Regions from separate parts of the Altererythrobacter sp. Root672 genome, predicted to be linked through region 3. Evidence: predicted binding sites of a transcription regulator. Region 3 holds the regulator's gene; each other region holds the start of a gene.

Region 1 (4,210 bases), on a different contig from region 3:
GAAGACCCGGACTTCCTGTTCAATGGCACTTCGGTCGGGCGCTGGGACGGCGATACGCTGCTTGTCGACACGGTCGGCTTCAGCCCGGTGACCGACATTTCCGGCGGCATTCCCCACGGCGAGAAAATGCGCATCCAGGAGAGGATCTGGCTTGATAAGCCCGACGTGCTGCGGATCGAGACCACTATCACCGACCCCGACGTGCTGACCGAACCCTACGTCCAACAGCTCGCGTTCCGCCGAGAGAAGACCTGGGAGATTCGCGAATACGTCTGCGAGGAAAACAACCGCCTGGTGAAGGACGGTGGCGGGGCCAACGTCGATCTCGGACTCGATGACGAAGGCGATCCGTTCGGTCCGCCGCCTGAAGGCCAGTAAGATTCGGTGCCCGGAGCCTAACCGGCTTCGGGCGCTAACCAATTCGCAAGCAGCGAAGCGCTAACCCGGCAGGCGATGAACGCCATGCCGCCCTCCTTCTACGCCGCGCCCGACAACTTTGTGCCGGGACGGAATGAGACGCTCGAAGCCTCGCTACGCTGGACGGCGCTGGCCGAGGCCGCCCGAGTGGTCGCAACCCTTGCCCGAGTCGAAACCGAACCGGCCTCCGCTGACGGGCGCGAGATTGGCGAACTGTTGCAGGGCGCCGATCCCTGGCGTCGGGAGCGCGCCGAACACGGCATCGCCGATATTTCCGCCTTCATGCAGCCCGGTATCGTCGCGCTGCTGTCGGTAAGTGCGCGCGGAGTCGATCCCAAGCCTGCCGCCCAGGCGCTGTGGGAGGAATTCATCGACGCCCGAGCCGCCGTGATGGCGCTGCTCAACCCCGCCGGTGCCGCCTAACAGAAGGCCAGCGGCACTTCGCTGACGGCCATCGAGGCCGGAAGCGTGCCGACGATGTCCCCATCCGCCTGCAACGGGAGCGCGACTTTGCACGTGGCGGTCAGCTCTCGACAGGTGAAGCTCACCACGCCCGCCTGGCGCGAAGCGTCGCGTCCGCAGATCAAGCCGAACACGAAACGCGCATAGTCGCGACGCCGAGCCCTGGGCAGGGCGACGAGGTGCAACAGCGGATCGTGCACGCGAGCCGCCCGGGCGAGGCTCCATGCGCCAGCGTAATAGCGGCCCTTGGCGACATAGAACGCCTCGCATTCGAGCACCCGGCCTTCGGCCTCGAGGCGAATGGAGTGCCGCGGCCAATGCCACAGCAACTTACAGAACGCGGCAGCGTAGGCGAGGCGCCCGATCCGCCGCTTGAGCGGCAACGAGACACGCTCAACCGCGTAGCTGTCCGGCCCTGCTCCGGCGCAAGAAAAGAAGAACCCGTCACCCAGCGCGACAGGATAGTGCGGGCGCCCCGCGCGGCCTTGGAGGACGAGCCGGGCAAAGGCGCGCGGATCGGCAGGATATTCCGCTTCTCGCGCGAGCAGGTTGATGGTTCCCGAAGGGTAGATGCTGAGCGGAACCGCACGCGTCTGCCGAGCCATCGCACCAGCCACGCGGCGCACGGTTCCATCTCCGCCGACAACGCAGACGTGGGTGGCGGTTTCGGCGAACTCGGGGTCACCGCCACTGTCGCAGTGAAGGACAGTCGCACCCTCTGCCTCCAGCGACCGCGCCAGCTCCGCAATGCGCTCGCGCGAATACGATCCCGAGGTGGGATTGGTGAACAGCTGGACCACTGGCGCGGCCAGCTGTTTCGCAATGTTCCGCGCAGGCACGCCCATGCTTCCAGCACCATCCTCAAACCCTGGAGCACGCAGTCATGCACCAGCGGCCCCTAACGATCCGTGCATGACGCTACCTTGACCATGTTCCACATCTGTTCCATTTTGGGTGAATGGCCGATTCTCCCAGTCTCGCTCTTGGCTCCGAACTCTCTGAACGTCGTGCGGCAGCGGTGGCGCGCGGCATCTGCCGGCTATTTGCGCGCAACGACATCTGGGCTCTCCCCGAAATGCCGCTGCGCAACGGGCGGCGAGCGGACCTCATGGGGATCGACGCCAAGGGCCATATCGTCATCGTCGAGATCAAGACCGCCCGGTCGGACTTGCTGGGTGACGGCAAGTGGCCCGACTATCTCGATTTCTGCGACAAGTTCTTCTGGGGCCTGCCGCCTGAACTTGACCGCACCTGTCTGGAAGGCCCCGACTTCCGTCCCGATTGCTGCGGCGTGATCGTGGCCGACGAATACGACGCCGAGATCGTCCGGCCGGCGCCAAGCCATCCGCTGGCCGCCGCCCGGCGCAAGGTCGAGACCGAACGCCTGGCGCGCACGGCCCTGCGCCGCCATCTCGTCGGACTCGACCCGCAGTGCGCTGTCTGGGGCCAAGGCCTGGGCTAACACCGCAAGCCGTCGCTTCCCAAAGGATGGCTGCTTGTGGCAGCATGTGCGCGTGAACGAACTGGCTCTCTCAGCCCTGGCCATGACGGCCATCGTCGCTGCACGCTATGCGCTTTCAAGCGGAGTGTTCGCGTTCGTCACACGCCGCATCCACCCAGGGCTCTATGCCGGGCTGGACCCGCAAATCCGGCGCGAGATCGTCTGGTCGCTCGCCTCGGCGGCGATCTATGGGGTTCCTGCCGGAATCGTCGCGTGGGGCTGGCAAAACCGCGGCTGGACGCAGATCTACACCGGCCTTGCCGACTATCCGCTGTGGTACTTGCCGGTCTCGCTCTTCGCTTATCTCCTCCTACACGATACCTGGTTCTACTGGACCCACCGCCTGTTCCACCGTCCGCGCTGGTTCCGGGCCGCCCACGCGGTCCACCATGCGAGCCGACCGCCAACCGCCTGGGCGGCGATGAGCTTCCACCCGATCGAGGCCCTGAGCGGCGCCGTGGTCATTCCGTTGCTGGTGTTCGTGGTGCCGATCCATGTCGCCATGCTCGGCCTGGTGCTGGCGATCATGACCCTGATGGGCGTGACCAACCACATGGGGTGGGAGATGTTTCCCCGCGCGCTCGTCCATTCCAGGCTAGGCGGCTGGCTGATTACCGCGAGCCACCACCAGCGGCATCATGATGCGTACCGCTGCAACTACGGGCTCTATTTCCGCTTCTGGGACCGCCTGTGCGGCACCGACCGGGGCCTCGCCATCCCGGACCCGGCCTAGCGCTGCGCAAAGCCTTGGCCGGATACGGAAAGCGCCGGCGGCACGAGGGGAATTTTACGGGTAATTAACTATGCCGCGCCCATAGGCAGTCGCGAAGAGGTTTAGGGGACTAGCTGCATGGACACGGTGCGGGGCAACTTCGGGCCTATTGCCGACGGTGACGGCTATGACCCGGCCGACGACGAACCCGTTCGTCGCACTCCGCCACGTCCCGAGATCGGTCAGGACGAACGGCGCATGCAGGTGCGCGCCTATAATCATTGGGCCAGCCTGCTCGACGACCGCAACTACCCGGCGATCGAAGACCTCGAACTGGATAGCCTCCCCGACTTCGGTCCCTACAGCGTGTTGCTCGACTTCAGCAGGGGTATCGAGAACCCCGGCATCTCCTTTATCGGCGACAAGCTGGCGGAAGAATGCGGCGAAGGCGATGCAGAGCTGTTGACGCTGGCCGACGTGCCGGCGCGCTCGCTGCTGACGCGCATCACCGACCATTACATGCAGATCCTCGCCAACCAGGCGCCGATCGGCTTCGAGGCGGAGTTCGTGAACCAGCGCGGGGCGACTCTCGCCTACCGCGGGATTCTACTGCCTTATTCGAGCGACGATGACACGATCGACTTCATCTATGGGGTGATCAACTGGAAGGAACTCGCCGACTCTCTCGATTCGGATGAGCTCCTGCTCGAGATCGACCAGGTCCTTGAAGCCCGAACCGACACCGATTTCGAAGATCACGTCGAGGATCTCGGCCTGCCGACAGGACTTTCGATCAACGTGACCTATAGCGAACCGCCCGCACCGACCGATGACGTCCCCACGCCCACCGGATTCGATCCTCTGCCGCTCCCGTCATTCGGCATCGCTGCCGAAGAGGAGGCCTATGCATTGGCCGATGACGATGAGGCCGAAGATGAGGAACTCTTCGAGGCCGTCTACCAACTCGACGAGAGCGAGGAGGAGGATGACGAGGAAGTCGGTTACGAATCCGACGACTCAGACGAGGCCGAGGAAGACGATCACCGCCCTTCGTTTGGCTCGCTGCTCAAGATGCCGATCCTGACCTCCGAAGGTACGGGGAAGCTGCCCATCGAACT
Region 2 (4,210 bases), 470 kb from region 3:
CCCTTCACCACCGTTGAAGTCGAGCTCGACATCGTCTGCCGCGAGCGCGACGAGAGCATCTGCGTCCCGCGCCTTCACCGCGGTGGCGAGGTTCGCTCGGAAAAGGTCTGCACCCTCGACTTCGGTGCAAGTGTCTCGCGGCGCCCACTTGCCCTTGGCGAGATGCGTTGGTGACGAGGATGTGGCGTCCTTGACCTCGTCCGCCCGCGCATTCTCCTCCGAACAGCCTGCGCAAACCAGCGCCAGCACGATCGAGAGGAGCCGGGCCGTCAAGCGAGGCGGGCCTCGTCTTCATCGTCCGAGATATCGACCAAGCGGGGCGTTGGGGCATCGTCGGTCGGACTGTAAACCGGCGCGATCTCAATCTGCTGCACGTCCTCGATTTCGCGCTTTCCAATCTCAATGTGCTTGTCCCGCAGGCGCTTGGCCGAGACCACCACGCGACTTTGAAAACTGCGGGAAAAATCGTTGTAGCTGCCCACGGCGCGACCGAGGTGCGTCCCAACCTTAGTCAAGTCTTCGGTGACCTTCGCCAGCCGGTCATAAAGCTCACCGCCCATGCGGCCGATCTCGCGGGCTTCGCGTGCCAGTCCGTCCTGGCGCCAGACTTGCGCGACCGTGCGGCAGATAGCGACGAGGTTGGTCGGGCTCGCCAGCAACACGCGCCGCTCGAAAGCGAAGTCCCACAAGCGCGGATCATGCTCGAGCGCGGCGGCTATGAAGTGTTCGCCCGGCACGAACATCAGCACGTAGTCGGGCGCTTCTTCGAACTGGCTCTGGTAGCTCTTGGCGCCCAGCGTCTGGATGTGGTTGCGCATCGAGGCCGCGTGTAGATCGAGGTGACGAATGCGCTCGGCATCGTCGGCCGCCTCGAAAGCTTCCTGGTAGGCGTTGAGGGAGACCTTGGCGTCGATCACCAGCAGCTTGTTGCCGGGAATGCGCACGATCGCGTCAGGACGCAGCCGTCCTTCGTCGGTGTCCACCGAATGCTCGGTGACGAAGTCGGTATGTTCGGCCAGGCCGCACTGTTCGAGGACGTTCTTGAGTTGCTGTTCGCCCCAGCGCCCGCGCGCTTTCGGCGCGTTGCGCAAGCTGTTGCCGAGCTGTTGCGCGGCGCTGCGTACAGCTTCCTGCCCTTCGCGCATCGACTGGATCAACCCGGTCAGTTGGCCGAACGCGTCGACCCGCTGGCTTTCGAGGGCGCGAACTTGCTCCTCGTAGCTCTTGAGCCGCTGGTTGACCGGTTCGAGCAGAGCGGAGACCGCCTCCTTGTTGGCTTTCTCCGAGTTGCCGAACCGCTCTTCGGCGCGCTTGAGGAAATCCTCCTGCGCCTTCGACAGGACTTCGCTGCCCGCCGCCTTGAACTGGGTCAGCAGCTCGGCGCGTGCTTCGTTGAGCTGCGCGATCTGTTTGTCGAAGTTCTCGGCATTGGCCTTGAGCGTCGCATTCTCGATCCGCGTCTGGCCGAGTTCCGTCACGGCCTGCTTGAACTGCCCTTCGCGCTCCTTCGCCGCTGCATCGACCTCCGCATGGCGCGCCTTCCAGTCAGCGACAGGGCGCGATCCGGCGAACCAGCCGAGTGCGGCACCGGCCACCAGGGCGACAAGCACGATCACGATGACGAGAAACGGTTCCACCAAACCTCCGGAAATTTGGAACGAAAAGAGAACTTATTCGGGAAAATCCAACATTGCAAGGCTGTGCCGCGCTCGATCCCCCGATGAACACGCCCACCCGCAAGATTCGCCCTTGAGCATCGCGCCTGTAAGATTGTATGGGCCACATACAAATTCGTGATTGCGAAAATTTCGTGATTGCGAAAAATCGCGACCAATTAACGCCCGCGGTTCATAGCGGGCCAGCAACCGGAAGAGGACGCCTGATGGCCACCGATATCGAGATCGCCCGCGCAGCCAAGATGAAGCCGATTACTGAAATCGGCGCCCGCCTGGGCATCCCTGACGAATCGCTGGAACCCTATGGCCGGTTCAAGGCCAAGATCTCCATGGACTGGATCAACCAGCAGGCCAGCAAGCAAGACGGCAAGCTGATCCTCGTCACCGCGATCAACCCGACTCCGGCGGGCGAAGGCAAGACCACCACCTCGGTCGGCCTCAACGACGGCCTCAACCGCATCGGCAAGAACTCCATCGTCTGCCTGCGCGAACCGAGCCTCGGCCCGTGCTTCGGCGTCAAGGGCGGCGCGGCCGGCGGCGGCTATGCCCAGGTCGTGCCGATGGAGGACATCAACCTCCACTTCACCGGCGACTTCCACGCGATCACCAGCGCGCACAACCTGCTGAGCGCGATGATCGACAACCACATTTACTGGGGCAACGCGCTCGAACTCGACACCCGCCGCATCACCTGGCGCCGCGTGCTCGACATGAACGACCGCGCGCTGCGCCAGATCGTCAACTCGCTGGGCGGCGTTTCGAACGGCTACCCGCGTGAGACCGGCTTCGACATCACCGTCGCTTCGGAAATCATGGCGATCCTGTGCCTCGCCACCTCGATCGAAGACCTTGAGGAATCGATCGGCAACATCATCATCGGCTACCGCCGCGACAAGACCGCTGTGCGCGCCCGCGACATCAACGCCCATGGCGCGATGACCGTGCTGCTCAAGAGCGCGATCCAGCCGAACCTGGTGCAGACGCTGGAGAACAACCCGGCGTTCATCCATGGCGGCCCGTTCGCCAACATCGCCCACGGCTGCAACTCGGTGACCGCGACCAAGACCGCGCTCAAGCTGGCCGACTATGTCGTGACCGAAGCCGGTTTCGGCGCTGACCTCGGTGCCGAAAAGTTCTTCGACATCAAGTGCCGCAAGGCGGACCTCAAGCCGTCGGCAGCCGTGATCGTCGCCACCGTGCGCGCGCTCAAGATGAACGGCGGCGTCGCCAAGGCCGACCTCGGCAAGGAAGACGTCGAAGCGGTGAAGAAGGGCGTCGTGAACCTGCTCCGCCACATCGAGAACGTGAAGCAGTTCGGTGTGCCGGCAGTCGTGGCGATCAATAACTTCGTGACCGACACCGACGCCGAAGTGCAGGCGATCAGGGACGCGGTCGCCGCTGTTGGCAGCGAAGCCTTCGTCTGCACGCACTGGGCCAACGGCAGCGCCGGCACCGAGGAACTGGCAAAGCGCGTGGTCGAGATCGCCGAGAGCGGCCAGTCGCAGTTCGCCCCGCTCTACCCGTCTGACATGCCGCTTTTCGAGAAGATCAACACGATCGCCACCCGCATCTACCGCGCGGACGAAGCGATTGCCGACTCCTCGGTCCGCAACCAGCTGCACCAGTGGGAGAAGGACGGTTTCGGCCACCTGCCGATCTGCATGGCCAAGACCCAGTACAGCTTCACCACCGACCCGACCAAGCTCGGCGCGCCGAGCCACCACACGGTGCCGGTCCGCGAAGTGCGTCTGGCGGCTGGCGCTGGCTTCATCGTCGCCATCTGCGGCGACATCATGACCATGCCCGGCCTGCCGAAGGTCCCGAGCGCCGAGAAGATCCGGCTCGAGAACGGCGTGATCGAAGGTCTGTTCTAAGGACCGATTCACTCGGTATGAAATCGAAGGGCCGCTCCCAGTGGAGCGGCCCTTTCTTTTTCCGCAGAACCTTCAAAATTCACCCTTGGTAACGGTCACATTCTGAGTCATGTACCTCCGCGTCGCCGTTCGTTGCGACTTCTTGGGGGGAAATACATGAAACTGCGCCACACTGTGGCCCTCGCGGGCCTTTCTATTGCGTTGTCCGGTTGCGCGACGGTCATCAACGGTACCAGCCAGGACTATACCGTGCGGACCGATCCCGATGGTGCCGCCATCACCCTTAACGACGGCACGACTTGCGTGTCTCCGTGCAAGCTCAATCTCAAGCGGCGCAACGACTTGCGGGTCGACATCACCAAGGAAGGCTACAAGCCCGCCTACGTGCTGGTGCAGAGCCGGCTCGGCGGCGCCATGGCGGGTAACATCCTGCTTGGCGGTATCATTGGCGGTGCGGTGGATGCCGCCAATGGCTCGACCAACTACCTCTACCCTGAACCGCTCCACGTCCGCCTCGCCAAGCTCGGCACCGCCGAGGAATCGGTGCTGCTCGACAAGGAGGGCGCGATCTCGGGTACGGTCCTGGCTCACAACGATGAGGTACGGGCCGACGTTGCCGAGGGAATCGGCGCCCAGGCGGCCGGTATCGCCACTACGACA
Region 3 (4,210 bases):
GCGATCAAAGTACGGATCAATGTTCCGATCGATCGCGATTTGCCGGGATTGGATGAAGGCGCGCGGATTCGCGTGCAGGCGAGACTGATGCCGCCGCAACCACCGATGCTGCCGGGAAGCTATGATTTTGCTCGCACGGCCTGGTTTCAGGGGCTGGCGGCAACCGGAAGCGCGCAGGGCGACATCGAACTCCTCGAGAAGGCCCATGGTGGGGCTCTGCTGGCGAGCGTGCAACGTTCGCTGTCCCAGCATGTCCGGTCCCGTCTCGACGGTTCAGCGGGTGCCATAGCCGCCGCCTTCGCCAGCGGAGATCGAGGCGCGATCGCCTCGTCGGACGAGGAGGCCATGCGCGACGCGGGGCTGACCCATTTGCTCTCGATCAGCGGGTTGCATGTCAGCGCAGTGATCGCCGCGGCCTACTTCGTTTCGATCAAGCTTTTGGCGCTGTGGCCATGGATGGCGTTGCGGGTGAGATTGCCATTGGTCGCCGCGGGCTCGGGCGCCTTGGTTGGGGTTGGGTATACCCTGCTGACGGGCGCGGAAGTCCCCACCGTGCGCTGCTGTGTGGGTGCCATGCTCGTCCTCGTGGCCCTGGCGCTCGGCCGCGAACCGCTGTCGCTGCGCATGGTGGCCGTAACGGCGATCGCGGTCCTGCTGGTTTGGCCCGAAGCGCTGGCTGGGCCGAGTTTTCAGATGAGTTTTGCCGCCGTGGTTTCGATCGTCGCGCTGCACGGCTGTGCGCCCGTGCGGGCCTTTCTGGCGCCGCGTGAGGAGGGCTGGCTCGCCTGGAGCTTGCGACGGGCGGCGATGCTGCTGGCAACCGGGCTAGTGATCGAGATCGTGCTGACGCCGATCGTGCTGTTCCATTTCCATCGCGCGGGAATCTATGGCGCGGTGGCTAACGTGGTGGCGATCCCGCTCGTGACTTTCGTGTCGATGCCGCTGATTGCGTTGGGGTTGATTCTGGACCTGGTGGGGGCGGGGGCGCCAGCCTGGTGGCTCGCCGGGCAGTCGCTCGAACTCTTGCTCCAGATCGCCCACTTCACCGCCGGGCAGCCCGGAGCAGTCAAGCTGATGCCGCAGATGAGCGGCCTGGCTTTCGCGCTGTTCGTGGTGGGAGGGCTATGGCTGGCGCTGTGGCGAGGTCGAGTTCGCCTCTTAGGCCTATTGCCGGCGCTTGCCGCGACTGGACTGTTGTTGACGACCCCCATTCCCGACCTGCTCATCTCCGGCGACGGGCGTCATGTCGGGATAACCGGCGAGGGCGAGCAGCTACTGGTGCTGCGCGAGTCCCGTAGCGACTTCACCCTCGAAAACTTGATGGAACTGGCTGGCGTTTCAGGCTCGCCCGTACCGCTTGAACAATGGCCCGGAGCGCAATGCAGCCGTGATTTCTGCATCGTTGCCATCCAGCGTGGTGCGCGCGAATGGCGAATTCTCATGAGCCGAAGCCGAGAGATCGTCACCGAACGCGCGCTCGCTGCGGCATGTGAACGAGTGGACGTTGTGGTCTCCGACCGCTGGCTTCCGGCAAGTTGCCGTCCCCGTTGGTTCAAAGCCGACCGAAGATCGCTTGGCGAGACAGGTGGACTAGCGATCACCTTTGAAAGCAAACGCGTGAACACTGTCGCCCAGAGCCAAGGCAGCCATGGATGGTGGCAGGGAAAAGTACCCGACCGCCGATAGGCTCAGTGATAGCGGCGCAGCAGCCCTGCCAGCTTGCCCTGAACCTGGACTTCATGAGCTGGATAGATCTGCGGATCGTAGGCACCGTTGGCCGGATCGAGGCGGATCATGCCGTTTTCGCGGCGTAGGTACTTAAGCGTCGCTTCCTCGTTGCGCACAAGTGCCACCACGATGTCGCCATCGCGCGCCACATCGGTCCGCTTCACCAGCGCAAAGTCGCCGTCAAAGATGCCCGCTTCGATCATCGAATCCCCTGATACCTCGAGCGCATAGTGCTCGCCGGCTCCGAGGAGGGCAGCGGGTACCGGAAGCGTGGCCTGGCCTTCGAGCGCTTCGATCGGGACACCGGCGGCAATTCGGCCGTGGAGCGGAATCTCGATCACGTCGTTCGCCGGTTCGGGGCGGGAAGCCGGTGGGGGTGCTCTGCCAATCAAATCATTGGCCGGTGCAGACCGCGCCGAGGCAGGGCTCACATTTTCAGGCTGACGCAGAACTTCGAGCGCACGGGCGCGGTTCGGAAGCCGCCTGATGAAGCCACGTTCTTCGAGCGCGGAGATCAGCCGGTGGACGCCCGACTTGCTCTTCAAGTCCAGCGCTTCCTTCATTTCCTCGAACGAAGGAGAGATGCCGGTCTCTTCCAGCTTTACCTGGATGTAACGAAGAAGCTCGTGCTGCTTGGCCGTCAACATGGAGGCGCTCTCCCTCAAATGTTCCACTTCGGAACGAACAAGGAACAATTAAGCAACTCTTGCGAACTCGTCAACCCATCCCACCATTTTGGAGCCAATAGATCGAGACTTCGTCTCCGGCCGCAGCGGAAGGGGCATCGATCGGCCGCTCGATCAGGGCATTGGCTATGGCAAGCGCGCGCAAGCCGCTCGAATCCTGCTGGCCAAGCGGGGTGACTATGCCGCCCGCGAGTTGGGCCCGGACCATCTCAAGTCTGGGGCCACCAGGAGGCAAGGCCGTCGCCGTTCGTGCAGAGAACTTGACCGGCAAGGCACTGTTGGCTCCTGCAAGGCGGCGCAAGAGCGGGAGCAGGAACAGGAACGCCGTGACGTAGCTGGACACCGGATTGCCCGGCAGTCCGAGCACGAGGGCGTCCCCTTTCCGCGCAACCAGAAGCGGCTTGCCCGGCTTCATCGCTACTCGCCAAAAGTCGATCGACGCACCCCACTCTTCGAGCGCCGGCCTGACCAGGTCGTGATCGCCAACCGAAGCACCGCCCGAGGTGACAATCACATCGGCATCGCTCGCAGTTCCCAGGGCCTTGGCCAGCGCTTCCCTGCTGTCGGGCACCGGTCCGAGTCGGTCCACCGACGAGCACAGCGGTTGCACCATGGCAGCGATCATCGCCCCGTTGCTGGCGGGGAGGCGGTGGTCGTCCCACGCCGCGGGATCGACCGCCAACTCGTCCCCGTTGTCGATTACCGCGACCCGAGGCAGGCTGCCGGTTTCCAAGCCAGTGCTGCCCAGTCCGGCTGAAACCACGAGGGCGAGTTGTGCCGGTCCCATTCGGGTGCCGGCTTGAAGGATCGTGTCGCCGATCGCAAAGTCGAACCCCTTTCGGCGGATATGTCGAGCGGAGGCTTCGCCATCGGGGGCGATGGTCAGGTCGCTGCCGTCGCGGAGAGCTTCCTCCTGCAACAGGACGGCCACGGCTCCCTCGGGCATGAGCGCGCCAGTACTGATCCGGATGGCCTCACCGGCTTCCAGGAGCCCCGCAAAGGGCCGGCCAGCAGCGCTCTCGCCGACTATGCGCCAGGGGCCGCCGTTCGGCTCCTGAACCGCGTAGCCATCCATGGCCGACAGATCGGCTGCGGGCTGCGTCCGCCGGGCGCTCAGATCATTCCACAGGTAGCGCCCCAGCGATTGCTCCGCCGTCACGGTTTCCGGGCCGAGTGGTCGGGCGAGGTCCAGGAGCCGCTGCTGCGCCTCGATCAGGGGTAGGGGCGGGGTCATTCGCCCGCGCCCTCTGCCCTCCATGTGCCGCTCTTGCCGCCGGTTTTCTCGAGCAGGCGGACCTCACCGATGACCATGCCTTTGTCGATCGCTTTGGCCATGTCGTAAATCGTGAGCAGGGCGATGGAAGCGGCGGTCATGGCCTCCATCTCGACCCCGGTCTTGCCGGTCAGCGAAGCCTGCGTGGTAACGCGGATCCCGTCGCCTTCGAAGGTGAAGTCCACCGTGACCGCATCAAGCGCCAGCGGGTGGCACAGCGGAATGAGCTCGCCGGTCTTCTTGGCGGCCATGATCCCGGCAATGCGTGCGGCGGCGAGCACATCGCCTTTCGGACCACTACCGTCGCGGATTGCCGAGAGCGCTTCTGCCGACATACGAATGCGTCCGGCCGCAGTCGCGCTGCGCGCGGTTTCCGGCTTGCCGCCGACGTCGACCATTCTCGCCTGGCCGTGCGAATCCAGATGGGTAAGTTTGTTCATCCGCTCACGCCCATGACAGAACCGGGGCGAGTAGGACAGACCCGGGCGTCAACGCTTGCGCGTGGCGCTCCAGATCACCTGGC

The links. The regulator LexA, encoded in region 3, represses DNA repair genes until DNA is damaged. The targets are predictions, from matches to a motif close to GTTCCNCNCTTGTTCT.
Region 1: ASD76_RS13920 (MmcB family DNA repair protein) is a predicted target of LexA. The motif match lies at 1,811-1,826, and genes of this name have one in related genera.
Region 2: rmuC (DNA recombination protein RmuC) is a predicted target of LexA. The motif match lies at 1,655-1,670, and genes of this name have one in related genera.

Annotation. Positions count from the first base shown of each region.
Region 1 covers NZ_LMHH01000002.1:540,995-545,204, reverse strand. Annotated here, with positions in the region: gene ASD76_RS13935 (hypothetical protein) at 1-378, shown strand, start outside; gene ASD76_RS13930 (hypothetical protein) at 463-840, shown strand; gene ASD76_RS13925 (diacylglycerol/lipid kinase family protein) at 837-1,724, opposite strand; gene ASD76_RS13920 (MmcB family DNA repair protein) at 1,838-2,341, shown strand; gene ASD76_RS13915 (sterol desaturase family protein) at 2,424-3,113, shown strand; gene ASD76_RS13910 (hypothetical protein) at 3,231-4,210, shown strand, end outside.
Region 2 covers NZ_LMHH01000001.1:1,541,485-1,545,694, forward strand. Annotated here, with positions in the region: gene ASD76_RS07415 (SH3 domain-containing protein) at 1-273, opposite strand, end outside; gene rmuC (DNA recombination protein RmuC) at 270-1,637, opposite strand; gene ASD76_RS07425 (formate--tetrahydrofolate ligase) at 1,883-3,550, shown strand; gene ASD76_RS07430 (PEGA domain-containing protein) at 3,707-4,210, shown strand, end outside.
Region 3 covers NZ_LMHH01000001.1:1,075,438-1,079,647, reverse strand. Annotated here, with positions in the region: gene ASD76_RS05250 (ComEC/Rec2 family competence protein) at 1-1,686, shown strand, start outside; gene lexA (transcriptional repressor LexA) at 1,689-2,375, opposite strand; gene ASD76_RS05240 (molybdopterin molybdotransferase MoeA) at 2,446-3,648, opposite strand; gene moaC (cyclic pyranopterin monophosphate synthase MoaC) at 3,645-4,127, opposite strand; gene ASD76_RS05230 (hypothetical protein) at 4,176-4,210, opposite strand, start outside.